4 regions of the Kluyvera sp. genome follow, and region 1 is predicted to be linked to each of the others. Evidence: predicted binding sites of a transcription regulator. Region 1 holds the regulator's gene; each other region holds the start of a gene.
What was found. The regulator Fur, encoded in region 1, represses iron uptake genes when iron is present. The targets are predictions, from matches to a motif close to ATAATAATGAGAACNACTATCAA.

Region 1 (7,719 bases):
ATCGTTGGCAAATGCCAGGTCGAACTTATCACGCAGCGCCAGCAGGCCCGCCATCGCGCACTCGGAAGAGCAGTCCATACGGATTGCGCCATCTTTATCGAGGTGCATGAAGCGGAAAGTCTGGTCAACGTGATCGTTAACGATAGTCAGGTTCAGGTTGTAGTGCTTCGCGATACGTTTCCAGTATTCGATACCGGAACCGCCCAACGGATCAACGCCCAGCGTCAGACCGGCTTTCTGGATCGCCGCCATATCGACGATATCCGCCAGCCCTTCAATGAACGGCTGCACCAGATCGACTTCCTTCACATGACCCGAGGCCAGCGCCGCATCGTAAGAGATGCGCTTAACACCGTTCAGATCGGCGGCCAACAGCGCGTTAGCGCGGTCTTCAACCACTTTGGTGACGTTGGTATCAGCCGGGCCACCGTTTGGCGGGTTGTACTTGATACCACCGTCTTCCGGCGGGTTGTGGGACGGCGTAATGACAATGCCATCGGCCAGCGGGCCGCCTTTCTTGTTGTGCACCAGGATAGCGTTGGAAACCGCCGGCGTCGGCGTGAAACCATTGTTTTCCTGCACAATCACATCTACGCCATTCGCCGCTAACACTTCAAGTACGGAGATGAACGCAGGCTCAGAAAGCGCGTGCGTATCTTTTCCGACGTAGCATGGGCCCGAAATTCCATTTTTCGCGCGCTCTTCAGCAATCGCCTGAGCAATGGCCAAAATATGCTTTTCATTGAAGCTGTGACGACCTGCGCTACCGCGGTGACCGGAGGTCCCGAATTTCACCGCGTGTTCCGCATTGCTCACGTCCGGCTGCAGCACGTAGTACTGGGCCGTCAGTTGAGCGACGTTGATCAAATCACTCTGCTGTGCGGGTTGACCCGCACGGGTATGGTTTGCCATTGCCTGGTCCTTCTTATGCAAGGGTTAGATTGTCAGTATTAGATGGTACCGCAAACCTTCTCAATCAATTCCGCCGGGAATTGCATTGACTGCATGATGTGTTCGACCATGCTGCATTTACGGCCCGTATTGGTATTGGTAATGACCCAGTATGGCGTATCCGGAACCTGTTTTGGTTTCGTCTGATTGCCGTTTTTCAGCAGCGTTTGCTCGTCGGCAGCAAAGTAGACGCGGGTACGGCCATGAAGGGATTCGGTTGCCTCAGCAAACGCATTGTTGTCCAGAGAGTACAGCGTAGTCAGCACCAGCATGAAGCGGTTTACCGCTTTCTTCTGCTCTGCATACTCGTCGGAGAGCAGCAGTTCGCGCATGGCACGGACTTTATCTTTGGCGGATTTAACCGTTTTCACCTCAGCAACGGGGACAGCAGCGGGCGCCGGAGCGGCAACCGTTTCTGCTTTGACGACCGGCGCGGCAGCGACGGCTGCGGGCTGGGAAGCGGCGGAGAATTTCAGCATACGCCGTAAAATGTCGGACGCGCTCTCGCCAATGCGCAGAGTGTGGGCTGCAATATAGCGATAGAGCTCGTCATCAACTTCGATCGTTTTCATCTTAATCCGGTGCGATAATTTTTCTGAATACAGTTTATTGGGATTATAAAGTCAAAACCCAACAGCGGGTAGCGCCAAACCAGGGGCACGGCAAAATTCGGATGAGTTCCTCACTTGCCCCTGAGCGTTAGAATGTTCAACATGATACCCTAACCCGACAATGCGAAAAAAAGAACTTTGCTATGAAATTGAATTTCCGAGCGCAAACTGCACAAAACCTGCACAATAATTCCCCCATCGTCCTGGTCCACGGTCTGTTCGGCAGCCTGGATAACCTCGGCATTCTCGCCCGCGACCTGCTTGCCGATCACGATGTCATTCAGGTCGACATGCGTAACCACGGTCTGTCGCCGCGTTCCGACGATATGAGCTATCCGGCCATGGCGCAGGATTTGCTCGATACTCTCGACGCCAACCAGATTGAGAAAGCGACATTCATCGGCCATTCAATGGGCGGAAAAGCGGTGATGGCGCTGACCGCGCTGGCCCCGGAGCGCATCGACCGCCTGGTGGCAATCGACATTGCGCCGGTGGATTACCACGTGCGTCGTCATGATGAAATTTTTGCCGCCATTAACGCCGTCACCAGCGCGGGCGTCTCCACGCGCCAGCAGGCAGCCACGGTGATGCGCGAGTATCTGCATGAAGAAGGCGTGATTCAGTTTCTGCTGAAGTCGTTTGTTGACGGCGCCTGGCGCTTTAACGTGCCGGTGCTGTGGGAGCAATATCCCCATATCGTCGGCTGGGAAACCATTCCGGCCTGGGAACACCCTGCGCTGTTTATTCCCGGCGGCAACTCACCGTATGTCACCGAAGCCTATCGTGACGATCTGCTGGCGCAGTTCCCGCAGGCGAGAGCGCACGTGATTGCCGGGGCGGGTCACTGGGTTCACGCCGAAAAACCGGACGCCGTGCTGCGCGCCATTCGCCGTTACCTCGCTGAGTGATTAAAAATGCATCGACCGCGCGCCAGAATGGCCGTGGTCGTTGGCGTGCGGGTTCCACTGTTGTATGATTGCGCGCTGTCTGCACCGGGCACCGTCCGGTAGCTTGTTTCCCCGAAGTCACTCAGAACCATGGCAAAAGAACAAACGGACCGTACGACATTAGATTTGTTCGCAAATGAGCGTCGGCCGGGAAGACCCAAAACCAATCCGCTTTCGCGTGACGAACAGCTCCGCATTAATAAGCGCAATCAGCTCAAACGCGACAAAGTTCGTGGGCTTAAGCGCGTCGAGTTAAAGCTGAACAGCGACGCCGTTGATGCGCTCAACGAACTGGCGGCAGCCCGTGACATGAGCCGCAGCGAACTCATCGAAGAGATGCTGATGAGCCAACTGGCGCTGCTGCACGGGCAAGGGAAAGTCTGAAATATCCCCCCAGAACGCACTTTCATGTAGCAGAGTGTGCAGTACGGCACGATAGCTGTTTCCGCCCGCTTCTCTGTTCTGCTATGATTGCCCTTATCTGTGGGCAATAAGCCACCACCATATCATTAAGTTTCAAGAGGTTATTTTACTCATGGCAATCGTTGGCATCTTCTTCGGTAGCGACACCGGGAACACCGAAAATATCGCAAAAATGATTCAAAAACAGCTTGGTAAAGATGTCGCTGACGTTCACGACATTGCCAAGAGCAGCAAAGAAGACCTGGCAGGCTACGATATCCTGCTGCTGGGTATCCCAACCTGGTACTACGGTGAAGCACAGTGCGACTGGGACGATTTCTTCCCGTCTCTGGAAGAAGTTGACTTCAACGGTAAGCTGGTCGCCCTCTTCGGCTGTGGCGATCAGGAAGACTACGCGGAGTACTTCTGCGATGCGCTGGGTACGATTCGCGACATCATCGAGCCAAACGGCGCGACCATCGTTGGTCACTGGCCAACCGCAGGCTACCACTTCGAAGCGTCGAAAGGCCTGGCCGATGACGACCACTTCGTGGGTCTGGCGATTGACGAAGACCGCCAGCCGGAGCTGACCGCTGAACGCGTTGAAAAATGGGTTAAGCAGGTTGCTGAAGAGCTGCACCTCGACGAAATCAAAAACGCCTGATGATATTGAGGCGCGATAACAAATCGCGCCTCATTAATAGGTAAAAGCAATCAAAATAATAGCTACATTTTTTTAACTTTTCAGCGCATACCTGTACAATATCTTCTGATTTAGCGTAGGTTCATCGCTCTGTTTGTCGGTGACGCCTCGTTTTTGAAAGCTTAGTTTACCCAAGCCTTGCTGTTTTCATTTATCCAGGGTCATTCTATAATGAGACGCATTAAAACGGGTGAATTCTCTGTGATACTTTCGCTGATGGAAGTTAATCGTTTAGCAACAGGACAGATTCCGCATGACTGACAATAATACCGCATTAAAGAAGGCTGGCCTGAAAGTCACACTTCCACGGTTAAAGATTCTGGAAGTTCTTCAGGAACCGGATAACCACCATGTCAGTGCGGAAGACTTATACAAACGCCTGATCGACATGGGTGAAGAAATTGGCCTGGCCACGGTTTATCGTGTCCTGAACCAGTTTGATGACGCGGGCATCGTGACCCGTCATAATTTTGAAGGCGGCAAATCCGTTTTCGAACTGACCCAGCAGCATCACCACGATCACCTGATTTGCCTCGACTGTGGCAAAGTGATCGAGTTCAGCGACGAATCTATCGAAGCTCGCCAGCGTGAAATTGCCGCCAAACACGGAATTCGTCTGACCAACCACAGCCTTTATCTTTATGGCCACTGCGCTGAAGGCGACTGCCGTGAAGATGAACATGCTCACGATGGTGTAGAGAAGTAACTCCCGCCCTCGTTAAAAAAACCAGCGCCATGCGTTGGTTTTTTTTGCCCTTCGTTCGCATTCAGCCATAAAAAAACCGCTGCAAGCAGCGGTTTTTTCAGTTATTAGCATTCGCCTTATCTTATGGCTTCACGGTGTTATTGCTGCGAATTTCCTGCCACATCTTTTCGCATTTGGCTTTTACGGCCTGGTCGTTACCGGTACGGGTTGCCTGAATACACTGCTGATAATCCAGCACGCGTACGGATTCCTGATTAGCAAACTGTTCATGCTGTTTCTCTTTTTTCAGCACGTTCAGCACGCTCTGGCAGGCCTGGATTTTGTCCGGATTGCCTTCAGCGGTGTTAATGCACGCGCTGTAGGCATCCTTCAGCTTACTGTCTTCTTTCGGCGTGGATGGCTGAGCGCAAGCGGTAAGGCCAGCGGCCATCAGGGCAACAATAATCAGTTTTTTCATACGATGAGCCTCTTAGCGGCGGCAGAGGCTTCCCCCTGCCGCATCATGCATCAGAAAATAGTGAACGGTGCGATAACCATGAATTTCACGTCACGCTCATCCTGGAAGATGTTGCCGTAACCACCGCCCCAGCTTGGGATGTCGGAGTGGTTGTCGTACTGAGTGAAGTGCAGTTTGAAGAGGGTACCCTTCGCGCGGCCTTCCTGTACGGTATACATGGCATCCAGGCTGTATGCAGATTCTCTGATCGTATTGTTTTTGTTGTAGTAGGCATCCGGGTTCATCTGCCAGGTCGCTGGTTTCGCATCCCATGCATAGACGTAGGATGCACCCACTGCCCAGCCAGGAAGATTCCAGTTCTTCAGGTCATACATACCACCGAAGAAGACCGCTTTTTCGCCGTTGGCGTTGAAGTCAGAGCGGTTATCCCACCAGATATCCAGACGACCGTTAGATGACGCGTAGGTCGGGGTCATACGCTGCAGGAAGTAGCCCTGCTGACCGTCAGCCTTAACCCAGGTCCCTTCCAGACGGAAGTCGAACACCTCGTTCAGCTTATAGCCAAATGTTAACGCCTGCAGCCACGCGGTGCCGTCGTAAATGTCGTTCACGCCGTGATCGCTCACTTTGTCACGGGTACCATAGAACTGGTAGCTGGTGGTCAGCGGGCCGCCAGGGATATCAAATTTGTAGCTTGCTTTGGCGAAGTACTGGTCGACATAACCTTCCGCCTGACCGAATGCCGCTTCCAGCACCAGGTCATTTTTAAAATCGTATTTCGCACCGATAGAGTGCAGGTAATCAACTTTGGTCTTCTTATCATTCTGATAGAAGTTATCCATCTCCAGATGCCATGGCGCCTTGTACTCATTGGTCCACATGTAGGAGAAGCTCAGCGCGCCATTGTCGCCGTAGTCAAAGTTTGCCCCGGCTTCAGCGCCCTGGTAAGTACCCGGCATAAAGCTCCAGTGCGGTGCCAGCAGGGTTTGACCGGTTGGTTGAATGTAACCCGCACGCGCCCAGGTTGGGCCAAGTTTAAATTTAGCTGCCGCTTTATACAGGCTGATACCGCTCTTATCGCCGCTGTAATCTTCGCTATAGCCTTTATTTTTTGACGAGAATGCAATTTCGTTCGGGTGACCGCTTTCGCTACTTTCCGCCATTTCAATCGCGGTAAAAGCAGCAATATCAATACCGAACATGTCAGCCGCATAACCCGACTGGAAGTCGAGGTTGGCGTTCCAGGTGGAGTGAGAAAGGTTGGTTTTATATTTGTCGTGGTCGGTCACATCTTTACGGTCACGCTCACGCTGCCAGTAGTAGATGCCGCCGGTTAATGTTGAATCATCAATGAACCCTTCTGCCTTCGCTTCCGGAGTCATCACAAAGCCTGACATTGCTGTCACACCGGCGATAGCCAGCGCCAGCGTACTACGTTTGCCACTAAACGTACGCATAGTTATATCCTCTTTGACTTTTAAAAATGCCGCTGCAAAGCAGAAGCAAAAAAATAAAACGCTAAAAAATGAACTTCTGGAAAAAGGTGTTTCAGTACACTGATAGACTATTTTTCGCGACGCGAATTATCAATCCTTTTCCGCAACAAGAGTGCAGGATTATGACAAAGCGCACATATTTGGTTTCAATGTGTAACGTAATGCATTGTTAACATTTGCACAGGCCAGCCCTTGCGGGGCTTGGATGAAATGTTAATGAGACCGTTTACATTGAAGATCAGGGGTGGGTAGATGTAAAAAAGTGCGAACGTACCAGATCCAGGAAAATATTATTAATTCGCATCGCGAAACTATAAAAAGAACCGGTTTGCACATTACCGGAACAGAAAGGAACGATATGTTGCCATCGGCGCCAGGGGCATATGACCAGGCAAAAAAAAACGCCGCAAAAGCGGCGTTTTTCATCTTGGATCGGCGAGTATTAGCCAACCCAGGTATCACGTAAACCAACGGTACGGTTAAAGACCAGCTTGTCTGCCGTGCTGTAGCGGCTGTCGAGGCAGAAGTAACCCTCACGCTCGAACTGGTACGCTTTACCGGCCTCAGCGGCCTGCAGAGACGGCTCAGCATAGCCCTGCTTGATAACCAGTGACTCAGGGTTCATCACCGCCAGGAAGTCTTCTGCGGCGCCTGGGTTCGGTACGCTGAACAGACGATCGTACAGGCGAATCTCTACCGGCAGCGCGTGCGCGGCGCTAACCCAGTGAATTACGCCCTTCACTTTGCGGCCATCAGCCGGATCTTTGCTCAGGGTATCAGCATCGTAGGTACAGAAGATGGTGGTGATATTGCCTTCGGCATCTTTCTCCACGCGCTCTGCTTTCACCACATAGGCGTTACGCAGACGCACTTCTTTCCCCATCACCAGACGTTTGTACTGCTTGTTCGCTTCTTCACGGAAGTCTGCGCGATCGATCCAGATTTCAGCGCTAAACGGCACTTCACGGCTGCCCATTTCCGGTTTATTCGGATGGTTAGGCATGGAAACCATTTCGCTCTCGCCCTGGGGATAGTTTTCGATCACCAGTTTTACCGGATCGATAACCGCCATCGCGCGTGGTGCGTTTTCATTCAGATCTTCACGAATGCAGGATTCCAGCGACGCCATCTCAATGGTGTTGTCCTGCTTGGTCACGCCGATGCGCTTGCAGAACTCGCGAATGGAGGCGGCGGTGTAGCCACGGCGACGCAGACCGGAGATGGTCGGCATACGCGGGTCGTCCCAGCCTTCGACATGTTTTTCCATCACCAGCTGATTCAGCTTGCGCTTGGACATCACGGTGTATTCCAGATTCAGGCGCGAGAATTCGTACTGGCGCGGGTGAACCGGAATGGTGATGTTGTCCAGCACCCAGTCGTACAGACGACGGTTGTCCTGGAACTCCAGCGTACACAGCGAGTGGGTAATGCCTTCCAGCGCATCGC
Region 2 (7,719 bases), on a different contig from region 1:
AGGGCACGATATTCGCGTGGTGCTCCATCGTGGTAATCACAATGTTGTCACCCGCCTGAACGTTGCTGCTCCCCCAACTGTTGGCAACCAGGTTAATCGCCTCGGTGGTGCCGCGCACAAAAACGATCTCCTCCGCGCTCGCGGCGTGAAGAAAATGCGCCACCTTCTGGCGCACCTCTTCCATGCGCTGCGTGGCTTCGGCGCTTAACGTGTGGATGCCACGGTGCACCGCAGCATAGCCGTTGCGATAAAACGCCGCCTCGGCATGGATAACCTGCTCGGGTTTCTGCGCGCTGGCGGCGGAATCGAGGTAGGCCAACGGCTGACCGTTGACTTCACGCGAGAGCACCGGAAAATCTGCGCGAACCTGTTGTACGGAAAAGGTCATTGTTTACCTCCTGCCAGACGTAGCCCAATGCGCGCCAACACATGCTGTTTCAGCGCATCAAGGGCAATGGCATCGGTCAGCCCGGCGGCAAACGCGTAGAGGATGATGTTTCTCGCCTCCTCCAGCGCAATCCCGCGCGAGCGTAGATAAAAGAGCTGCTCGTCATCGATACGCCCGACGGTGGCACCGTGGCTGCATTTTACGTCATCGGCGTAAATCTCCAGCTGCGGCTTGGTGTCGACCTCCGCCAGACGCCCCAGCAGCAGATTATTGTTGGTCATCTGACCGTCGGTTTTAATGGCGTGCGGCGCCACGGTAATCACGCCGTTAAACACCGCGCGTCCCTTATCGTTGACGATAGTTTTATGCAGCTGGCGGCTATTACAGTAGCCCTGGTTATGTTCAAGCCAGGTACGACTGTCGCAGACTTCCGAATTGACCGGCATCGCCAGACTGTTCAACCGTAACGTGCTGTTTTCACCATTCAATTGCGCACTACTGTGGTGGCGCGTCACCGCCGCGCCCAGCAGAAAACTGTGGCTGAAAACGGCGGAATCGCGTCCTAGCCGCAGATCGTTATGGGAAAAATGGTAGCTCTGGTCGTTTTCGAACCCCAGCTTCAGATGCTGTAACCGGGCGTTGTCGGCGATATCCATGGTAAGCCTTGCGCCGGTAAAATGACGCACCGTGTTCAGGCTGACGTACTGTTCAATCACCGTCGCCTGTGCCCCTTCCGCCAGCTTGAGATGGTGACGATAGTGCGCCGTATTCATCTCGTCCGTTTCCAGACCGCGCGTAATGTGTAGCAACAGCAGCGGCTTGTCGGGGCGCTGATTGCGATGCACTTGAATATGCGTGACGCTGGTAGACAGGCTTTCGGTGAGATGCAGGAAGGCTTCAGGATGCACCGCCTCCGGCAGCGACTGACGTTGATTATTCACCGTGACGTCGAATCCGCTGTTGCTGACGTCGTCGCTAAGACGGGGATCGAACTGACCGTCCACAAACACCAGCCGATACGCATCCAGCGCCACCGCGTGGCTGTCGCGCTGCTCATCCGTCAATGCGGGCAGCGCCGGGGCGACGAAAGTGCTGGCCAGCAGTTTATCCAGCGCGGTGTACTTCCAGTCTTCGTCTTTACGCGTCGGTAAGCCAAGCTGATGCAGTTGCTGGAGATGCTCTAACGCCTGAGGTGATGCCTGACCACCGCGCGCCTGAACCAGCGCATGCCACTGTTGCAATGCGCTATTGTTGCTCGCTAAGCCAGCCATAGCCCTGCTCCTCCAGTTGTTTCACGAGCCGGAAATCACCGGATTTTACGATACGCCCCTGGTACAGCACGTGGACGACATCAGGTTTGATGTAGTCCAGAATGCGCTGGTAATGGGTGACGATAATAAAGGCGCGCTTGCCGTCGCGCAGCGCGTTAACCCCTTCGGCGACGATTTTCAGCGCGTCGATATCCAACCCGGAATCCGTTTCATCCAGAATACACAGCTCTGGCTCCAGCACTGCCATTTGCAGGATGTCATTGCGCTTTTTCTCACCGCCGGAGAAACCCACGTTGACCGAGCGGGTCAGTAAATCCGCTGGCATCTTCAGTAAGTTGATCTTCTCTTCCATCAGATCCTGAAAGTCAAAGCGATCCAACGGCTCTTGGCCACGATGAGCACGTACTGCGTTGAGTGCGGTTTGCAGGAAGAACTGGTTGCTCACGCCGGGGATCTCAACCGGATACTGGAAGGCCATAAAAATGCCTTCGCCAGCGCGTTCTTCTGGCGAGAGCGTCAGCAGATCGTGCCCCTTAAAGGTCACAGATCCCCCTGTCACGCTGTAGTCTTCTCGGCCCGCCAGCGTCGCGGAGAGCGTACTTTTCCCGGAGCCATTCGGCCCCATAATGGCGTGCACCTCGCCTGGGCGCACGTTCAGGCTCACGCCACGCAGGATCTCTTTTTCATCAACGGAGACCTGTAATTCATTGATATTCAACATATCGCTTCCCTTAATCCTTAACCGACGCTGTGTTCAAGGCTGATAGCCAGCAGTTTTTGCGCTTCCACGGCGAACTCCAGCGGCAGTTCCGAGAAAACATCCTTACAAAATCCATTGACGATCATTGAGATGGCATCATCTTCGCTAATCCCGCGCTGCAAACAGTAAAACAGCTGATCTTCGCCAATACGTGACGTGGTGGCCTCGTGCTCCAGCTGCGCGCTGTTATTACGGCACTCCACGTAGGGGAAAGTATGCGCGCCACAGTCAGGGCCAATCAGCATCGAATCGCACTGGGTGTAGTTACGGGCGTTGGTCGCCGTCGGCATGATTTTGACCAGACCGCGATAGCTGTTCTGGCTGTGCCCGGCGGAGATCCCCTTCGAAATAATGGTCGATTTGGTATTTTTGCCAATGTGAATCATCTTGGTGCCGGTATCGGCCTGCTGATGGCCGCTGGTCAGCGCCACCGAGAAGAACTCGCCGACCGAATTATCGCCGCGCAGAATGCAGCTGGGGTATTTCCAGGTGATCGCCGAGCCCGTTTCCGACTGTGTCCACGACATCTTGCTGTTTTCGCCTTCGCACAGCGCGCGCTTGGTCACGAAGTTCAGGATCCCGCCGCTATTGTTATCGCCGGGGAACCAGTTCTGCACGGTGGAATATTTCACTTCCGCGTCTTTATGAATGATCACCTCCACCACCGCCGCGTGCAGCTGATAGCTGTCACGTACCGGGGCCGAGCAGCCTTCAATGTAGCTGACATAGCTGCCTTCATCGGCAATCAGAATGGTGCGTTCAAACTGGCCGGTTTTCTCCGCGTTGATGCGGAAATAGGTCGACAGTTCCATCGGGCAGCGCACACCTTTGGGGATATAAATAAAGGTACCGTCCGACGCCACCGCGGCGTTCAGCGCGGCGAAGAAGTTGTCATTTTCCGGCACCACCGTGCCGAGATAACGTTTGACCAGCTCGGGATGTTCGTGAATCGCTTCACCGAACGAGCAAAAGATAATGCCCTGCTCCGAGAGCTTTTCCCGGTAGGTCGTCGCGACCGAGACAGAATCAAAAATCGCGTCAACCGCGACCTCTTTCCCCTCACGCACCGGCACGCCCAGTTGGTTAAACGCGGCCTCCACCTCATCGGTTAAAAAGCTGCTGGTCCCGGTCTGCTGCTGCGCGCCGGGTTCAGAGGCGCAGCTATCGTCGCAGTTCCCGCAGGACGGCGCAGAGTAATAGCTGTAATCCTGGTAATTCAGCGAATCGTATTTCGCTTTTAGCCAGTGCGGTTCTTCCATCAAAAGCCAGGCGCGGTAAGCCTTCAGGCGAAATTCCAGCATCCATTCCGGTTCGTTGCGCCTGGCAGAAATCGCCCGCACCACCTCTTCGTTGATGCCTTTCGCCAACTCATCGGTTTGCAGCTGGGTGAAGAACCCTTCTTTATAGTTCAGCGGGCCACCGGCCCAGGTCTGGACATCGTCAGTTGCGTCAGTATTACGCGTCATCATGTACCGCCTATACTCCGAAGCTTTCGCCGCAGCCACATTCGTTCTGCGCCTTCGGATTATGATATTTGAACAGCTGATTCAAACCTTCGCGCACGTAATCCACTTCCGTGCCATCAATAAACGGCATTGCGCGTAAAGGCACCCACAGCTTCGCGCCGTCGGATTCAAACAACAGATCGTCTTTATCCGGCTCGCTTACCGCGTCCAGCACGTAGCCAAAGCCCGCGCAGCCGGTCTGCTTCACCCCTAAACGCACGCCCTGAATCGTTGGCTGCTGTTTGACCAGCTCACGAATATGCGCCGCGGCCGACGGCGTCAGCGTAATGCCACGCCAGGTCACATCGTTGGGATCGAAGGTTCCTGAATGTAAATCCATAGGTCTACCTCATCAGTGGAGCCACAAAGGGTTAACGTTATGTTAGTGATAATGATTATCACTTCAACCCGCGCCGCGTGGGGATATTCCACGCGGCCCCCTTTCCTCAGGCCTTTTTATAAGCATAGACCCTGTCGTCACGCGTGAGTGGGATAGCGAATTTTTTATAATGAATTGAAAAATAATGTATTTATGATGGATGCCGGGCAAAAAATGAAGGAGTGCTAAAGATGCATAGCCAATACCTATTTATTTAATCGGTTTTGGCGTGTTCTGTGAATCAAGGGGTTAGAGGATTATCAATGAGTTATAAAAACCACTGTCTAGACAAATGGGGACATATACAGACTTTTTTATGCCCCCCCCACAACATCCTTTGCCCCCATTACGCCCCAGCATTAACTATCAGTCCAGGCCCATTTAAACGTGCCGGTCCATATCCCACTATAGATACGGTTTTCAGAGGCGTAGGTATCAGGAACGCAGATAACTCGCCCGCGTGGTTCACAGGAGAGCTGCGGGATAGATATCTTTCCCGTTTAAACCACCAGCAAACTCACCTTCACCCCGTGCCACCAGCAACTTTGCCTTTGCGACAGACGGGAGATCATCCGGCTACTCGGTAGGCGTTCTTGAGCTGGAACTGCCCCTTCTTTCCGCGAATTGATTTAGCCACATTCCGCCCATAAAAAAACCGCCCTAAGGCGGTTATTCGTCGAGTATAGGTAGTTTAATAAAATTCAACGCTTGTATGTACTGTCATTACTGTAGGTTTAGGTTGTGGATCCCCTGCCTTCTGTATAGTCAGGTCACATAACTCAGGAACGAGTTTTGCGTTGTATTTGCAGGTTGTTGTGGCGGTATATCCTTGTGCATAGCTGCTTTCATTTATGATTTTGTAATCAAGTGGTTTTTTATTTTTATCTGAATACGTAATTTCATTCTTTGACAAGATGTTACCAGAAGCATAAAACTCAGAGCGTATCAAATTAGAGTCTTTATCATAAAAATGCTCTGCTATCTTCTGACCTAAATAATAGGTGTCTTTAATCATCCCATCATCTGTAAGGGTGTATGTATTTTCATCACCATTATCATTCTGAGATAGTAAATTACAATCCTTCGTTAGTCCAATAGAGTACGGGGTTTCACCTCTCTTACCTACAAGATTTACCCCATCATTCTTAAGTTCTGTTTTATAGCCATTTGAAATATTGTTCAGACTAAGACTTTCCACGCAACCTTTTTCATTTAGTTTTAATGAAATTTCATAACTTACCTTACCATCATTTTCCACTATGGTATTGAGTGATTTCACTGGCCCATTAACAGGATTAAAATCAAATATGGTTGATAGATTGTATACTATAGGAATATAACGAGTTTCAGCATGGACCATCCCTGAAACCAAAATGGCACTGAGTAACAAAGCATATGATTTATTCATTTAACCTATCACCTTAACATTAGACTTATTATATTTATTTCATTACAACACGGTTATTGCTGATCATCAACGTAAATCCTCGCAGAGATAATTGCACCACCAATACGTCGCTTACCATAAAGAAGCGGAACGGGGTTCCCCTGTGCTGCTGTATTCGTCACGCCACCGAATGCATAAGAAGCACGGTTATCTGCGGATTACCAAGGCGCGAGATCACCTACCATCATCGAGAACAGGGGCAAACCCATCGTTCATTCCAGTCAGATGGGGCATGAGAATGCCAGGATGGTTTATGAGGTCTACGGGAAGTGGATTGGTTAGTGGGATCAGGTGGGTTGCTGAACAATAAATTCCAAATCGCAACGCCCCACAGCGCCAAAAAAACAAATACAAATGTTAGATTCTTAATCATCTCATCACTTACTTTGTTCGGGTACATATGACAGCTGTTGAGCCGAGCACTTTATCATCCCACGGCCCCTTAGAACCCGTTTGATCTAGCTCCGTTGCCAAAAGTGAATAATAACCACCGCCCATAAATCTCAAATCTATAGTGGTTGTCAGCGAGGGATTCCCATGGTGCCCCTGCGCCTGGAGACGATCGGCGCTAAGCGCTGAAATTTCCGCATCAAAATCACCATTAATCACAACATGTTTGTTATCAACAACATGAACTGTCAATCCCGTTTGACATTCAAAATTCATAGGATGTTGTACATCAAAAGGAGCGTAATCGGCCATGACCATCATCGGAGATATCATAACAAGCCCAGCTAAAATGATTTTCATTTTTATAGAACCATCAGAAAGGAGACATAGGTTAGCATGGCTCTTTTTGTTAATAATTGCTCTATATCATCTGTTAAACGCCATTCTCTACTTGCAAAACTCAGCAGATTCGCCGGCGCTCGCGCCTTAGCAACGGTGTTGGCACTTTCAAAAGAACACCCGGCGTAGCAAATACAGGAACAGAACGTAGACCCTTGTCGTAATGGCCATACTTCGAATTGACCACAGACTCCGCTTCACATTGAAGCACTGTAACCTTGCTCCAGTCGAGGTTGCTTATGTTGACCATCTCTATCTCCTCGCGTTGATGCGAAAGCGGTATGCACGAAATTCAGCTTTCGGGCCGATGTAACAACAACACATCGAGGATTTCCCGAAGCCTGAAAATGAATGAAAAAAGCTGCCTCAGGCAGCTTCAGGGGATAAAAATAAGAAACGTTAAATAAGAAGGTTTAACCTTTATCGCTTAAAATACAGTTCCCCTTTTCGATCGGCGTTCTGACATCAGAACCTACTGTATCGTTAGTAATGCTGTAAGTTAATTTTTTAGCTTTCTTATTGAAAGTCATTGTCACCGCAGGCCCCGCTATCATCTTTGCAGCGTTCATATTGCCAAACACATAGATGTCTTCAAGCTGCCCCTCATCGTTTGGAACAGAGCCGTTGAAATAGAGCTCAATACCGTAATGGTCACCCAGTCGATCTTTCCAACTGGCATAGCGGTGCCATCCATCTTCTTTTTCTACATCCTGCCAGGTGACTATGGTGCTTTTTTTAGAATGCTCAGGGGCACATTTAAAAACGAATATCGTCGGTTGATTAGCGGCTTGTGCTGTGTTCATCAATAATAATGCAGCAAACCCAAATATAATTTTTTTCATGACATGACCTAAAGCAAAAAGGATATTGTACACATCCAGGCGGCAATGATCATTTACAGATATAAAAAAGTCCCACCGTAGCGGATTTTCCATTCACTCGTGGGTAAATCTGGGGCAGATTACAGGGGTTTTATCATTGAGATTCCGGCAGATAAAGCTCTGCTTCTATACCTCCCCCCCTACTGCGCCAGACATAAACAGCGTTCACAACACATCACAGAATAAAATCCATCTTGTGCTCCCGCCCTTCATATGATTTTATATGCAACAATAAGGCATAATAAATCAATAATGGGAGCGCCTGTATGTCCGTAGAATCGATCGCCCAAGCCCAGTTT
Region 3 (7,719 bases), on a different contig from region 1:
GGTGCTCAGCGCGGTGAAGAAGCCGATGGTGTAGTCAGTGCCTTTGATATCGTTGTCGATGGTGCCCGGCAGACCGATGCACGGGAAGCCCATTTCGGTCAGACGCATAGCACCCATGTAGGAACCGTCACCGCCGATAACCACCAGCGCATCAATGCCGCGTTTTTTCAGGTTTTCGATAGCCACGTTGCGAACGTTTTCGTCGCGGAATTCCGGGAAGCGCGCGGAGCCCAGGAAGGTGCCGCCACGGTTGATCATGTCGGACACGCTGTAACGGTCAAGCGGGACCATGCGGTCTTCATACAGGCCCAGATAACCGTCGTAAATGCCCATCACTTCCAGGCCTTCCGTCAACGCCGCGCGCACCACGCCGCGAATCGCGGCGTTCATGCCTGGCGCATCACCGCCACTTGTCAACACACCGATTTTCTTAATCATGACTACCTCTGAACTTAGGAATGCTAAAAATTAATTCTTCTGCCCGAAGCGCTCCCACTGTTGGGGGAGAGAACGACTCTATGTAGAGATAGTATATCAAGCGCTTCTTGCTGAATTGATTCAGGTCAGGCTAAGCGGCGGTTATTTATACAAATAATGCCGATTTAGCTCACACTTTGTACAACCACTGCGAAAGTTCAAATGCCGCTATTGCCTTGCGGGACAACAGAGCATGGATCCTGGTGAATAATCACGTCGGAACCGGGAAAGCGATGCAAAATCGCCTGCTCCACCTGGTCGGCAACGTGATGCGCCTGAACCAGCGGCAGGTTATCTTCCATTTCCAGATGGATCTGAATAAAGCGGGTCGGCCCTGACTGCCGCGTACGGAGATCGTGAGCACCGCTTACGCCCGGCCAGGCGGTCACGATGTCGATAATTTCCTGGCGTTCTTCATCGGGCAGCGCGCGATCCAGTAGCGACTGAACCGCTTCGTACCCCATACGTAACGCGCTATATAGAATATAGATGCCAATTCCTAATGCAAACAGCGCATCGGCACGATGCCAACCGTACCAGGAGAGACCGAGTGCAACAAGAATTGCGCTGTTCATCATAACATCAGACTGATAATGAAGCATATCCGCCCGAACGGCCTGGCTTTGGGTTTTTCGCACCACCCAGCGCTGAAACGTCACCAGAACCAGAGTGCTGATTAAGGCAATAACCGTTACCGCCACGCCAATGCCCGGCTGGCTCATCGGCGTAGGGCGAACCAGATGTTCAATACCGGTCAAAAACAGGAACAGTGCGGAACCGGAGATAAACATACTTTGCGCCAGCGCCGCCAGCGATTCCGCTTTCCCATGACCAAATGTGTGCTCTTCATCAGCCGGTTGCAGTGAGTAACGCACTACCAATAGGTTGGTCAGCGAGGCAGCAATATCCACCAGTGAGTCCACCAGCGCCGCCAGAATACTGACCGAACCGGTAAACCACCATGCAAAAATTTTAATGATCAGCAACAGCGAGGCCATTACCGTTGCCGCAATTGCCGCGCGGCTGACCAACTGGCCATAAGATTGATTCATAAACACTCCTGACTTCAGATCTGCGTAGTATAGCGGAATGTTTATGCAGCGCACCGTGTCGAATTTAGGGCAAAAAAAACCCCCTCATCATGAGGGGGAAGACAGGGATGGTGTCTATGGCAAGGAAAAACAGGGTTTGTTACTGGTTGCTACGGGTATTGCTACTAAACAGATTCACATTCGAACCTTGTTGCATCCGTGCAACGTCACGCAGCTGCTCCATTCGCTGCTGGTGATTCTCATTTAAAGCCGCTTGCTGCTCTGGCGTTAGCAGGCGATACATCTGATTGCGAACCTTCGCCATTTCAACCTGGCGGTTCACCTGCTCCTCGGCCATTTTTTCGGCCTGGGCGCGCACAGCGGCTTCATCAAATTTTTCTGCGGTGACAAGGCGATGCATTGCCTCCACTTCGCTAACATTAACGGGTGGGCGATCGTGTCGCGCCCGTTGCATCAAATCGCGCATTTGCTGGCGTTGATGTTCGGTTAAACTAATACCGTCGAACATATGACCCTGGCCGTTTCGCAGCGAATTATCTTCCGCTGGGTGCCAGTTAACGCTGGTGACGACTTCATCGGCCTGGCTTAGTGCACTGAATGCCAGCGTTGAGGCCATGACGGCAGCGATAACATTGCGCATCACATGCTCCCAAAAACTTTTGTGTCGCGATTCAACGAGAGACAGTTTACGATTCAGGCTGAAAACATGCGTCAGGGGGTGTAAAACAACGTAAAGTCATGGATTAGCTGGCTCTGATGACGTAATTTCTGCCTCGGAGGGATGAAAATATGAATAAAATTTTACTAGTTGATGATGACCGAGAGCTGACTTCCTTACTTAAGGAACTGCTTGATATGGAAGGCTTTAACGTTCTGGTTGCCCATGATGGCGAACAGGCGCTTGCGCTTCTTGATGACAGCATCGACCTACTTTTACTCGACGTGATGATGCCGAAAAAGAACGGAATCGACACGCTGAAAGAATTACGACAAACACACCAGACTCCCGTCATTATGCTGACCGCCCGCGGAAGCGAGCTGGATCGCGTTCTGGGCCTTGAACTGGGCGCAGATGACTATTTACCTAAACCCTTTAACGACCGTGAGCTGGTCGCGCGTATCCGCGCTATTTTGCGCCGTTCGCACTGGAGCGAACAGCAGCAAAGTAGCGATGCCAGTTCGCCTACCGTAGAAGTCGACGCCCTGAGCCTGAATCCTGGCCGCCAGGAAGCCAGCTTCGATGGCCAAACCCTGGAGCTCACCGGCACCGAATTCACCCTGCTCTATCTGCTGGCACAGCATTTGGGTCAGGTGGTGTCGCGCGAACATTTAAGTCAGGAAGTGCTGGGCAAACGCTTAACGCCGTTCGATCGCGCAATCGACATGCACATTTCCAACCTGCGTCGGAAGCTGCCGGAACGTAAAGACGGTCATCCGTGGTTTAAAACCCTGCGTGGTCGCGGCTACCTGATGGTCTCCGCTTCATGATAGGAAGTTTAACCGCCCGCATCTTCGCCATCTTCTGGTTAACCCTGGCGCTGGTGTTGATGCTGGTTTTGATGTTACCCAAGCTCGACTCGCGTCAGATGACTGAACTGCTGGATAGCGAGCAGCGTCAGGGCATCATGATCGAACAGCACGTTGAAGAAGAGCTGGCCAACGATCCCCCCAACGATTTGATGTGGTGGCGTCGGCTGTTCCGCGCGATTGATAAATGGGCTCCGCCGGGCCAGCGTCTGCTGCTGGTCACCAGCGAAGGCCGCGTGATTGGCGCAGAACGCAACGAAATGCAGATTATCCGTAACTTTATCGGACAGTCGGACAACGCCGACCATCCGCAGAAGAAGAAATACGGGCGCGTGGAGTTAGTCGGGCCATTTTCGATTCGTGACGGTGAAGATAACTATCAGTTGTACTTAATCCGTCCGGCCAGCAGTTCGCAGTCTGACTTTATCAACCTGCTGTTCGACCGGCCGCTGTTGCTGTTGATCGTCACCATGCTGGTCAGCGCGCCGCTGCTGTTGTGGCTGGCGTGGAGCCTGGCAAAACCGGCACGTAAGCTGAAAAACGCCGCGGATGAAGTCGCTCAGGGCAACCTGCGCCAGCATCCCGAACTGGAATCCGGGCCGCAGGAGTTTCTGGCGGCAGGGGCCAGCTTTAACCAGATGGTGATGGCGCTGGAACGGATGATGACCTCCCAGCAGCGTCTGCTTTCCGATATCTCCCACGAGCTGCGCACGCCGTTAACGCGTCTGCAACTGGGCACGGCGTTGCTACGTCGCCGCAGCGGTGAAAGCAAAGAGCTGGAGCGTATTGAGACAGAAGCGCAACGTCTGGATAGCATGATCAACGACATGTTAGTGATGTCGCGAAATCAGCAGAAGAGCGCGCTGGTGAGCGAGACGCTGAAGGCGAATCAGCTGTGGGGCGAGGTGCTGGATAACGCCGCGTTCGAAGCCGAGCAGATGGGTAAAACGTTCAACGTTGACTATCCGCCGGGGCCGTGGCCGCTGTACGGCAACCCGAACGCGCTGGAAAGCGCGCTGGAGAACATCGTCCGTAACGCGCTGCGCTACTCGCACACGAAAATCGCCGTGAGCTTCTCGGTGGATAAAGACGGCGTCACCGTTCACGTGGATGACGACGGCCCAGGCGTAAGCCCGGAAGATCGCGAGCAGATTTTCCGCCCGTTCTACCGTACCGATGAAGCGCGCGACCGTGAGTCTGGCGGTACGGGACTGGGGCTGGCGATTGTTGAAAGCGCCATGCAGCAGCACCGCGGCTGGGTGAAGGCTGATGACAGCCCGCTCGGCGGCTTGCGCCTGACGCTGTGGTTACCGCTGTACAAGCGAACCTAGAAACCATCGGCCTGCGAATGCAGGCCGATTTTTTTTGGCCATGGGCGTTTGACCGCCTGATGGCGCTGCGCTTATCAGGCCTACTTGCCCCACAATCTTCGGCTGTTATCTTCAATCTTGCCGCTCAGACGACGCTTCTGCATGGTTCTGCTCCAGCTGATGGACAGCCCGGCTGCGCTCAGCAGGCGATGATACTGGTCGTCATCAAAAGGCAGATGCCAGGCAATGGCGGCAGCGTCATACACCGAAACATCGCTCAGGCGCGACACCAGCTCCAGCGGAGCGTCAGTGGAAACCTTACCCGGCGCAATCACCCGATACAGCCAGCCCACCTTGCCGCTGTTTTGCATCAGCGACGCCATATCGCTGATAGCAAAGTGGAAATTGAGTTTAAAACACGGAGAACGCGGCTGGGTGACCTGAATCAACGTTTCACCCCAGCGATAAATATCGCCGATAAACACGTTGTGTTCGGTCATGCCTTCCGTCGAAAGATTTTCACCAAAAGCGGGGGCGCAGAACAATTCGGCCTGTTCGGGGAATTCACGAATCAGCTCGGCATAGTGTTCGCGGGGATAGTGGCACAGCGCGCGGTCGGGGCCGCCGTGGATTTTCTTTTCGGCCTGCTCATCGCCAAGCAGTCCCAGCTCGGTCAGTTCCAGCTCGCCGTCGATTTGCACCTTGGCGATAGCGCTCGGGCGGCTGCCGTCATAATCACGAATTTTGCCAATAAACACGTCAACCGGATAATGCATCTGCTGCTCCTTACGCGGATACAAAAAAAGCGAGTCATCAGACTCGCTTCTACAGACGTGCAATGCAAATTATTTTTTAGCGGCGAAACGCGCTGCTGCTTCGTCCCAGTTCACCACGTTCCAGAACTCTTTGATGTAGTCCGGGCGGCGGTTCTGGAATTTCAGGTAGTAAGCGTGTTCCCAAACGTCCAGGCCCACGATCGGGAAGCCGGAAGCGCCGGAAATGGCTTCACCCATCAGCGGGGAATCCTGGTTAGCGGTAGAGACCACAGCCAGTTTGTCGCCTTTAAGCACCAGCCACGCCCAGCCGGAGCCGAAACGGGTTGCTGCTGCTTTTTCAAATTCAGCTTTGAAGTTGTCAACGGAACCGAAGTCACGCTCGATAGCCGCTTTCAGATCACCCTGCAGGGTGGTGCCTTTTTTCAGGCCTTTCCAGAAGAAGCTGTGGTTAGCGTGGCCGCCGGCGTTGTTACGCAGAACGGTTTTCTTATCCGCCGGCAGCTGATCCAGTTTCGCGATCAGTTCTTCAGCAGACAGAGAAGCGAACTCCGGCAGGCTTTCCAGCGCTGCGTTAGCGTTATTCACGTAAGCCTGGTGGTGTTTGCTGTGATGGATTTCCATCGTCTGTTTGTCGAAGTGCGGTTCCAGGGCATCGTACGCATAAGGCAGTGACGGCAGGGTATAGCTCATAATCATCTCCATTATTGTCGGGCGGCAAACCTGTAAACGCCGCGTAATCAGTTGGTTCATTATAGTTAATTAAATGATATTGAAAATGATTATCAATGCCGTAGTTTTTATAAGGTTATAACAATTTGTTATGCCCCTGATAACACGCGGCATTCAGGTTAATTGACGGGGATACGACTTCGCTGCCGCCACTGCCCCGGCGTCATGCCAATCTCGCGGTTGAACACCACGGAAAAGTAGTTGCTGTCCTCAAACCCACAGCGCATCGCCACTTCACCAATCAGCAGCTCAGTGTGTTGCAACAGGTACTGCGCGTGGCAAATGCGCAGCTGGCGCAGGTAATGGTTTACGGTCATGCCGGTCTGGCTGCGGAACTGCTGGCGTAGCGCTCGCTCGCTACATCCCTGTTGCGCACAGAAGGAATCCAATACGAAAGGCCGGTTCAGACTGCCCGCCAGCGCGGTGAGCAGTTTATCCAGCAACGCTTCGCTTTGCGTTGCCGCCAGATTATCCGTCGCGTAACGATAGCGCTTCAGGCACACCACCAGTTGGGCAAACAGCAGTTCAGACATCTGGTTTGCCAGCGCGTCTTCTTTGCGGCTCTCGTGCTCCAGCTGGGTCATAATCTGCCGCGCCTGTGTCATTCCGGTACTGCCAATGCGCCAGTGCGGCACCCAGGGCGAACCGCGCAATCCAGGAATATGGCTGACCCAGTCGAGATTAAGTTTCAGGCGTTCGGGGCAATAGATAATATTTTGCAAAACCAAATCGTTAACCGAAGCGTAGGAGTGTTTATCTTCGGCACGAATATAGAACAGATCGCCGCGGGTAATACGGTAGGGACGGTCATTGAGAATATGCAGGCCGTTGCCGCGCCAGACCAACACCAGTTCGCAAAATTCGTGGGTATGCTCAGCAAAAACGTTTTGCGGATAACGATCCGCCACCGCGACGGCCTGTGCGGAACTGGCGAAAAACTCGTCTTTTCGAAGGATTAACTGGCCTGACACGCTGATACCTCAACGACTAACAACTCACTATTATTAGCCGTTTTGCGGTAAAAAACGGTGATTGCCTTCGCGTTACTGAAGCAGCGTATCCCGGCCCTGGCGGATATCGCGCGGCGACCAGTTAAATTCACGACGGAACAGCGTGGAGAAGTGGTTACTGTCACCAAACCCGCAGTGGTAAGCAATATCGGTCACGCTTTCATCGCTGTGGCGCAGCAGGTGCCGCGCTTTAATCAGCCGCAGACGGTTCAGATAACGCTGCGGCGTCAGGCCGGTACAGTGCTTCAACTGGCGGTGCAGCGTGCGTAGCGATAGCGAGAACTGCTCGGCCAACCCTTCCCAACATACGTCCTCAGCAAAGTGATCTTCCAGCCACGCCATCAACTGGTTTAGTCGGGCATCGTTATCGATAGCGCCTTGCACCTGACTGCCTTTACGTAACAAGACCAGCAGTTGCATAAACAGAATTTCTCGGTTGGCCAGCGACATCATATCGGTACTGTCATTGGCTTCTTCCATCTGACCCACAATCGCTCGCACCTGCTGTAACGTACTCTGGTTAACACGCCAGTGGGAAGGATAGTGGCCATCAAGTTCCTGCGGCAGCAGTTTGTTCAGACCTGACAAGAACTGGAAAGCATCTGGGGCACGATATAACACGTTTGTCAGACAGAGATTGTCGGTATGTTCATACAGATGGCGATCGACGTCGCGCACGAAGCAAACGGTGCCACCACAAATGGTATGCGGCTGGCCATTGAACACATGAATACCCGTGCCGTGCTCAACAATAACAATCTCATTAAAATCATGATGGTGCTCAGGAAAAGCCGCCTGAGGAAGTCGAGGTTCGATCGCAACAGGCAACTTACCGGAA
Region 4 (7,719 bases), on a different contig from region 1:
AAGGGGTGAACGCCGGATACGTACCAGCAGGCGGGGTGATCATCAGCGATCGGATCGCCCACTATTTTGACGATCGCTTCTTTGCTGGTGGCTTGACCTACTCCGGCCACCCGCTGGCGATGGCGGCGATCGTGGCGACGCTGGACGCGATGAAAGACGAAGGGATTGTGGAAAACGCGGCGCTGATCGGCAACGGTGTGCTGCGCCAGGGGCTGGAAGCGCTGGCGGAGCGCTCGCCGCTGGTGGGCGACGTTCGCGGTCGTGGCGTCTTCCAGGCGCTGGAACTGGTCAGCGATCGGGTGAAGAAAACGCCGCTGGCGGCGGGGAATATGGCGGAGATTAAAGGTGCGTTAACCGAAGCGGGGCTGCTGAGTTTCGTGGTGGAAAACCGCATTCACGTGGTGCCGCCGTGTACCATCAGCGCTGAACAGGTGAAAAAAGGGCTGGGGATATTGCAGGATGTGCTGGGCCGTTTTGCCCATTTAGCCGTGTAGCCTCGTTCGGGCTACAAGCGGTACCCTCTCCCCATTGGGGAGAGGGTTAGGGTGAGGGGGCAGCGTTGAACCTGATGCTTAACTCGGGCTCCAGGTATATGGCGCCGCGATCCCTAACGGCAGACCCAGTCCCCACCACAGCAGTAGCAGCGCGCTCCACGCCACGAAGAAGGCGATGGAGTACGGCATCATCATCGAGACCAGCGTGCCTACGCCCGCACCTTTCACGTAGCGCTGGCAGTAGATCACAATCAGCGGGAAGAAGACCATCAGCGGGGTAATGATGTTGGTGCAGGAGTCACCGATACGGAACGCCGCCTGCGTCAGCTCCGGCGAAATCCCTACCGCCATCAGCATCGGCACCATAATCGGCGACAGCAGCGCCCATTTTGCCGACGCTGAACCAATCAGCAGGTTAACCACCGCCGTCAGAACAATCATCCCGATGATGGTTGCCTGCCCCGGCAGCGCCAGCGCTTTCAGGCCGTCCGCGCCTACCAACGCCACCAGCGTGCCGATGTTCGAGTCGCTGAATGCTTTGATAAACATGGCGCAGAAGAAGGCCATCACCATGTATGAGCCCATTTTGCTCATCGAGTCGTTCATCGCGCCAATGACGTCTTTGCCGGTTTTAAAGGTGCTGGAGGCAAAGCCGTACACGATACCCGGCAGGATAAAGATCAGGAAAATCAGCGGCACGATAGATTTCATGATCGGCGCGCTATACGAGGTCAGCGAGCCGTCGCTCCCGCGCAGCATTGATCCTTCCGGCCATGCGGCGGCAGCCAGGGCGGCAAGGCCCAGCAGCATCACCAGCGACGCGCGGTTAAAGGCGCGGCTTTCCTGTGGCGTGACGTTGGACATGTCTTCATCGTGCTTAAAGTCGCCGTCAATGGTCATTTTGCTGACGCGCGGTTCGACGATGCGCTCGGTGACCCACCAGCCGACCAGCGTAATGACGATAGACGAGGCGATGCCAAAGATCAGGTTACACAGGGTATTGACGGTGTAGGTGCTGTCGAGCAGTTGGGCCGCGGCCTGAGTAAAGCCTTGCAGCAGCGCGTCGTTACCGGTTGGCACCATGTTGGCGGCGAAACCGCCGGAAACGCCGGAGAATGCGGCGGCAATCCCCACCAGCGGGTGGCGTCCGGCGGACATAAAGATAATTGCCCCCAGCGGGATCACCAGCACATAGCCCGCATCCGCCGCCACGTGGCTGAACATGGCGACGAAAATCAGCATTGGCGTCAGCAGTTTTTTCGGCGTCACGCGCAGCATCTTTTTCAGCGCTACGTTGATAAAGCCGGAGCTTTCCGCCACACCTACGCCGAGCATGGCGACCAGCACAATCCCCAGCGGCGCAAAGCCGGTGAAGGTGGTGACCATATTGGCCAGCGTGTTGGTCAGCGCTTCGGCGGAGAGCAGGTTGTTGACCTTGACGGCTTCCTGGGTCATCGGGTTGATAACGTCAAAGGTCATCATCGACAGCACCGCCGAGAGGCCCATGACCGCCAGTAAAAAGTAGAAAAAGATCAGCGCCGGTTCTGGCAGACGGTTGCCTGCTTTTTCAATGGCATTGAGAAAGCCACTCATCAGTCGGCTTTCGCTCACTTCTTTCCGTGTCCGTGTTTGCGTATTCATTGGATTCCTTAATTTCGCACAATTGTTTCATTGTTTGTGTGAATGTTTCGGGGGAATCATAGGGGTAATTGCGCGAGGAAACTATATGTTTTCAGGTATTAAAACTGATATGTGACCTGTTTATTGATTTTTTGTTTTGTTTATCAGTTTTTATCTGGTTATTGATTCGTTATTTTCGATTTCCGGTCATATTTATCGCTGAGAGAAGAGGGTGATGACTCGTTGCGCATCAACGGCGTGCCAGCGTAGTGACGCAGTGAGGGAAAGGGCGGGAAGCTCAACGGCGAGTGTTTCCGCGTTAAGACTGATGGTAACGGCATCATGAAAACCCTGAAGTTCGGGGCACTGTGAGGAGAACGCTTTGTACAGACTCTCCTTGGCCGAGAACGCCAGCGTCAACGCCAGCGGGAAGGGCAGCGTGCTGTGGCGAAGGACGGCAAGTTCCTCTTCGCTGGCAATATGGCTCGCCAGCTCATCGGCAAGCTGAAGCGAAAAGACCGCTTCAATATCAATACCAACCGGGCTACGAGCGACGATGGCGATGGCCGTGTTACCGCAGTGGCTGATGCTGCCGTACAGACCCTCAGGCCAAATCGGCTGACGGTGCTTGCCGATTCCCGGCACCGATTTTTCACCGAATGCACGCAGCGCGTGCACGGCGGCAATCCGTCCGGCGAGGTGCTCGGTCTGGCGTTTTTTTCCCGAGCGAGCAAGCTTCGCGTGATGGGGCAGCCACAGTAAATCACCAGGGGTGAAGCTGTCGGGGTCAAAATCGATACGCTGTAAGGTATGAAGGGTACTGTGATGTGTCTTCATGCGGCTCCTGAAAAACCCTCTCCCGCGTGGGAGAGGGGAGTGCAAACAATCAGAAGTGGGTGTTAATTCCCATGTACCAGGTGCGGCCGGATTCGTTGTAGGTCTCCGCGCCGGCGCCGTACATATAACCCGTCGCGCCGCCGGTGGTCTGGGCGTTACCCGCACGCCAGTGACGTTTGTCGAAGATGTTGTCCACGCCGCCGGTCAGGCTGACGTATTTATTCACATCCCAGGTCGCGCTCAGGCCAACGATGCTGTATGGGCTGACTTCGTTGGTTTCGCTGCCGGTGACCGGCTGACCTTTGTAGTTATACTTCTTCGGCTGCTGCTTGCCGTACCAGGTAAAGGTCGACTGAACGGACACGTCCTGCTGAATCTGCCAGCTCAGCGTCGAGTTCAGCGTGTATTCCGGGATAATAGACAGACGATCGCCGGTGGTTTTATTTTTGCTTTGCAGCATATAGGTGATGTTGTTGGTCCAGTTCACCGTCTCGCTAACCGGCACGTTTAACGTACCTTCCAGACCTTCCACTACGGCTTTCGGGACGTTTTCCCATTTGTAGACATCGGTGCCTGTGCCGTTGGTGTAAACCGGAGAATAGCCGGCTTCAATCTTGTTGCGATAGTCGTTGCGGAACCAGGTGGCACCAGCCAGCCAACCATCACGTTTGAATTCGAGACCAATTTCTTTGTTGATGCTGGTCTCGGCTTTCAGGTCGTCATTACCCTGCAGATAGCAGCCTGCCTTGCTGGCGTAGCAGCCCTGGCCTTTGCTGTACAGAATGTAGTTCGGGTTTGTCTGATACAGGCTCGGCGCTTTATAGGCACGGGCAATACCCATTTTCAGGGTAAAGTCGTCCAACAGTCCCTGCGACAGGTTCAACGACGGGCTCCAGTTGTCGCCCACGATGCTGTGATGATCGAAGCGCAGCGCCGGGGTCAGCATGGTCGTGTCGGTCAGTTCCATGTTGTTTTCGGCAAACAACGAGAAGATTTTGGCCTCTGAATACGGGCTGCGATCGGTGCTGCTGTAACCCGGAATATCGCCACCCATAAAGGTTTGGGTGTTAGAAGCGTTATCCTTCATACGCTGTTGGTTCCACTCGGTCCCGAGGGTCAGGTTCTGGTTGACCAGGTAATCGAACGGCAGGTTGATTTCGCTGTGCAGCATCACATCCGACAAATCAATGTCAGAGAACTGGTTGCTGCTGAAGATCCCTTCGGTACCCCCGGCCAGACCTTCGCCTTTACGGGAGTTTCGGGTGTGTTCGTACTGCGCCCAGTTGCTGGTCGTAATGCCGTTATCCCAGCCGCCGTTCCAGGTGACGGAGTAGGTATTGCGGTAGAGACGGTTAGTCTCTTTACCGTAGTTCTCTTTTACCAGATCGTTAGTGTTGGTGTTCTGGGTATCGCCCGCGTAGAGGTTCCCCTGACGGCTGTAGCCTGCTTCAAATTCCAGCGACTGCATGGGCGCAAAGTCCCAGCGCACCAGACCGTTAATATTTTTATTTTCAACGCCTTCGCGACCCGCAGGCAGGGTATCCTGATAGATACCGGTACGCTCGGACTGGTGGCCCTGGTTGATATCCCAGGCGTCGGCCTGCGTTTTGTCGAGATTGCCGTACAGACGGAAGCTGAAGGCATCGCCCAGCGGGCCGGTCAGACTGAAGTCGGTACGCTTGGTTGAACCTTCGTCTTTATGCTCCGGCGCATTCATGTAGGCGTTCCAGGAGCCGTGCCATTCATTTTCGGTCTTTTTGGTGATGATATTCACCACGCCGCCCGCCGCGCCGTTGCCATAGCGTGCCGCCGCAGGGCCGCGAATAACATCAATGCGCTCAATCATTTCCGGTGGTACCCAACTGGTATCACCACGGGTATCACGCTCGCCGCGCCAGCCCAGACGGATGGAGTTACGGCTGGTCACCGGCTTACCGTCGACCAGAATCAGGGTGTTTTCCGGGCCCATCCCGCGAATGTCGATCTGACGGTTGTTACCGCGCTGGCCGCTGGTGGAGTTGCCGGTCAGGTTCACGCCAGGCATGGTGCGGATGATCTCAGAAACATCGCGCGCCGGCGGGCGTTTGCGGATTTCATCGGCGGTGATGGTGGAAACGCCCGGCGCCTGCAGGTTCTGCTCGGCGGCGGTTACCACCATGGTTTCGCCGTTGACGTCGGTTTTGCTGCTGTCTGTTTCTGCGGCGAAGGCCGGAGCGGCCATGCCATAGATACCCAAATTGACCAGGAAGGTCAGGGATTTGATTTTATTATTCATTTTGTATCCTGCTTTTCGTCGCCGGGGGCTCGTACAGCTCCGTCCCAAAGGGCAAGCCCCGGCATGGTTATATGCGTAAAGCATGTGAAAGTTGCGCGCCAATACGCTATTGCAAATGCAAATAGTTATCAATAATATTATCAATAAATTTTAGGCTGTAACAATAAATTCCACAATAAACATGGGGTTAACGTGGTGGGGAAGTTAGCGACAGGAAGTGAAGCCTGGTGGGCGACGATAAAAGGGCCACAGTATCAATGTGTTGACGGTGAATGTCAGGTGACGTTCTGGTGGCGCGATCCGGCGGGAAGCGAGGCCACTTCGCCGATTCGGCGGGTGTGGATTTACATTACCGGCGTCACCGATCACCACCACAACTCGGTGCCGCAAACCCTGCGACGCATTGACCACACCGATGCGTGGTGCTGGACTACCTCGCTGCCGTCGACCTGGCGCGGCAGCTACTGCTTCGCGCCGTCAGCGCGCGAAGATGATTTTTCCCCGGATATTTTCACGACACCCGAACCGGACCGCATGCTGCTGCGTGAAGGCTGGCGCAAGGTGCTGCCGCAGGCGATCGCCGACCCGCTTAATCCGCAGAGCTGGAAGGGCGGGCGCGGCCACGCGGTGTCGGCGCTGGAGATGCCGCAGGCGCCGGAGCAGCCTGGCTGGTCAGCGCCCGCCGCGCGCTGGAACCCGCCGCAGTGCATCACCTGGCACAGCGAACGGCTGGGTAACCGGCGCCGGGCATGGATTTTTTCCACCGGCGATGCGGGTAACGAAGAGCGTCCGCTGGCGGTGCTGCTCGACGGCCAGTTCTGGGCTGAAAGTATGCCGGTATGGCCCGCGCTGACCGCGTTAACCGACGAAGGCAAACTGCCTCCGGCGGTGTACCTGTTGATTGATGTCATCGACAACGCCCATCGCAGCATCGAGCTGCCGTGTAACCCTGACTTCTGGCTGGCGGTACAGCAAGAGCTGCTACCGCAGGTGCAGGCGATTGCGCCCTTCAGCGAACGTGCCGATCGCACCGTGGTGGCTGGCCAGAGTTTTGGCGGCCTGTCGGCGCTGTACGCCGCCTTACACTGGCCGGCGCGATTTGGCTGCGTGCTAAGCCAGTCCGGTTCTTACTGGTGGCCGCACCGCGGAGGACACCAGAGCGGCCTGATTCTGCAACAGCTTCAGCGCGGCGAAGTTCAGCCTCAGGGGTTACGCATCGTGCTCGAAGCCGGTGTTCGTGAGCCGCTCATTTTTCGCGCCAATCAGGCGCTTTTTGCCCAATTACAGCACACGCAGCTGCCGATTTTCTGGCGTCAGGTTGACGGCGGACATGATGCGCTTTGCTGGCGCGGCGGGCTGACCGCCGGGCTGATGACCCTATGGGGCCGCGAGCGCGATTAACGACAGGAGTTTGGTATGCAAGTCAGTAACCCCTTCGATGTGGCGCAAGGGCTGTTTTACCTTCTGCAAAACCCGCAGCGACAGTTTAGCCTTTGGCCTCAGCAGTGCACGCTACCCGCGGGCTGGACGGTGGTCTGCCAACCGCAGCCGCTTGAGGCGTGCAACGCCTGGTTAAGCGCGCACTGGACCACGCTAACCCCCGACCATTTTGCCACCACCGGAGGCCGCCCATGAGCCCGCGTTTACCGCTGATTGCCGCCCAGCCGGGTATCTGGATGGCGGAGGCGCTCTCGACGCTGCCAAACGCCTGGGGCGTGGCGCATTACGTTGAATTACAAGGTGAAATAGACGGCGAGCTGCTGGCGCGGGCAATTGCCGCTGGCATGATGCAGGCCGATACGCTGCGTTTGCGCTTTGGCGAAGATAACGGTGAAGTGTGGCAGTGGGTTGACGACAGCCTGGTTATCGCCGAACCGCCGATCGACGATTTACGTACGTTTGACGACCCGCCGCAGGAAGCGCTGACGCGGATGCAGGCCGACCTGGCGCAAAACAGCCGCGTCGACAGCGGCAATCCGCTGTTTTGCCACCGCCTTTACCGGGTGGGCGACAAGCGCTGGTTCTGGTATCAGCGTTATCACCACCTGCTGGTCGACGGTTTCAGCTTCCCGGCCATTACCCGCCAGATAAGCCTCATTTACCAGGCCTGGCAGCGCGGTGACGCGATGCCCGAACCGGCGTTCACGCCGTTTGCGGAAGTGGTGGAGGAATATCAGCGCTATCGCGAGAGCGACGCGTACTTACGTGATAAAACCTTCTGGGCCGAGCAGCGAAAAGCGCTGCCGTCTCCCGCTTCACTCTCACCCGCGCCGCTGCCGGGGCGGGCGCAAAGCAGTGCCATCTGGCGATTAAAGCTGACCGCCGATCGCCGAGCGTTTAGCCGCCTGAGCGCGGCTGAGCCGAACTGCCAGCCAGCCGATCTGGCGCTGGCGCTAACGGCGCTGTGGCTGGGACGTCTGTGCGGGCGCAGTGAATACGCCGCAGGATTTATTTTTATGCGCCGCCTGGGTTCCGCGGCGTTAACTGCCACGG

Region 2: a site for Fur is predicted at 4,304-4,326, ahead of sufA (Fe-S cluster assembly scaffold SufA). Genes of this name have one in related genera too.
Region 3: a site for Fur is predicted at 5,906-5,928, ahead of sodA (superoxide dismutase [Mn]). Genes of this name have one in related genera too.
Region 4: a site for Fur is predicted at 5,342-5,364, ahead of fes (enterochelin esterase). Genes of this name have one in related genera too.

Annotation. Positions count from the first base shown of each region.
Region 1 covers NZ_CBDKZX010000027.1:14,985-22,703, reverse strand. Annotated here, with positions in the region: gene pgm (phosphoglucomutase (alpha-D-glucose-1,6-bisphosphate-dependent)) at 1-912, opposite strand, end outside; gene seqA (replication initiation negative regulator SeqA) at 951-1,523, opposite strand; gene ybfF (esterase) at 1,706-2,470, shown strand; gene ybfE (LexA regulated protein) at 2,600-2,893, shown strand; gene fldA (flavodoxin FldA) at 3,045-3,575, shown strand; gene fur (ferric iron uptake transcriptional regulator) at 3,868-4,320, shown strand; gene chiQ (ChiQ/YbfN family lipoprotein) at 4,442-4,777, opposite strand; gene chiP (chitoporin ChiP) at 4,828-6,234, opposite strand; gene glnS (glutamine--tRNA ligase) at 6,716-7,719, opposite strand, start outside.
Region 2 covers NZ_CBDKZX010000004.1:141,690-149,408, reverse strand. Annotated here, with positions in the region: gene sufS (cysteine desulfurase SufS) at 1-388, opposite strand, end outside; gene sufD (Fe-S cluster assembly protein SufD) at 385-1,659, opposite strand; gene sufC (Fe-S cluster assembly ATPase SufC) at 1,634-2,380, opposite strand; gene sufB (Fe-S cluster assembly protein SufB) at 2,398-3,885, opposite strand; gene sufA (Fe-S cluster assembly scaffold SufA) at 3,896-4,264, opposite strand; gene ACW14G_RS03190 (YnfC family lipoprotein) at 4,995-5,711, opposite strand; partial or broken gene ACW14G_RS03185 (tail assembly protein) at 5,765-5,908, opposite strand; gene ACW14G_RS03180 (hypothetical protein) at 6,132-6,500, opposite strand; gene ACW14G_RS03175 (hypothetical protein) at 6,953-7,474, opposite strand; gene ACW14G_RS03170 (nuclear transport factor 2 family protein) at 7,687-7,719, shown strand, end outside.
Region 3 covers NZ_CBDKZX010000052.1:3,675-11,393, forward strand. Annotated here, with positions in the region: gene pfkA (6-phosphofructokinase) at 1-438, opposite strand, end outside; gene fieF (CDF family cation-efflux transporter FieF) at 636-1,529, opposite strand; gene cpxP (cell-envelope stress modulator CpxP) at 1,669-2,169, opposite strand; gene cpxR (envelope stress response regulator transcription factor CpxR) at 2,319-3,017, shown strand; gene cpxA (envelope stress sensor histidine kinase CpxA) at 3,014-4,387, shown strand; gene yiiM (6-hydroxyaminopurine reductase) at 4,468-5,205, opposite strand; gene sodA (superoxide dismutase [Mn]) at 5,212-5,832, opposite strand; gene rhaR (HTH-type transcriptional activator RhaR) at 5,991-6,842, opposite strand; gene rhaS (HTH-type transcriptional activator RhaS) at 6,915-7,719, opposite strand, start outside.
Region 4 covers NZ_CBDKZX010000010.1:37,503-45,221, forward strand. Annotated here, with positions in the region: gene ACW14G_RS06530 (aspartate aminotransferase family protein) at 1-494, shown strand, start outside; gene ACW14G_RS06535 (AbgT family transporter) at 573-2,135, opposite strand; gene entD (enterobactin synthase subunit EntD) at 2,328-2,951, opposite strand; gene fepA (siderophore enterobactin receptor FepA) at 3,001-5,226, opposite strand; gene fes (enterochelin esterase) at 5,422-6,627, shown strand; gene ACW14G_RS06555 (MbtH family protein) at 6,643-6,861, shown strand; gene entF (enterobactin non-ribosomal peptide synthetase EntF) at 6,858-7,719, shown strand, end outside.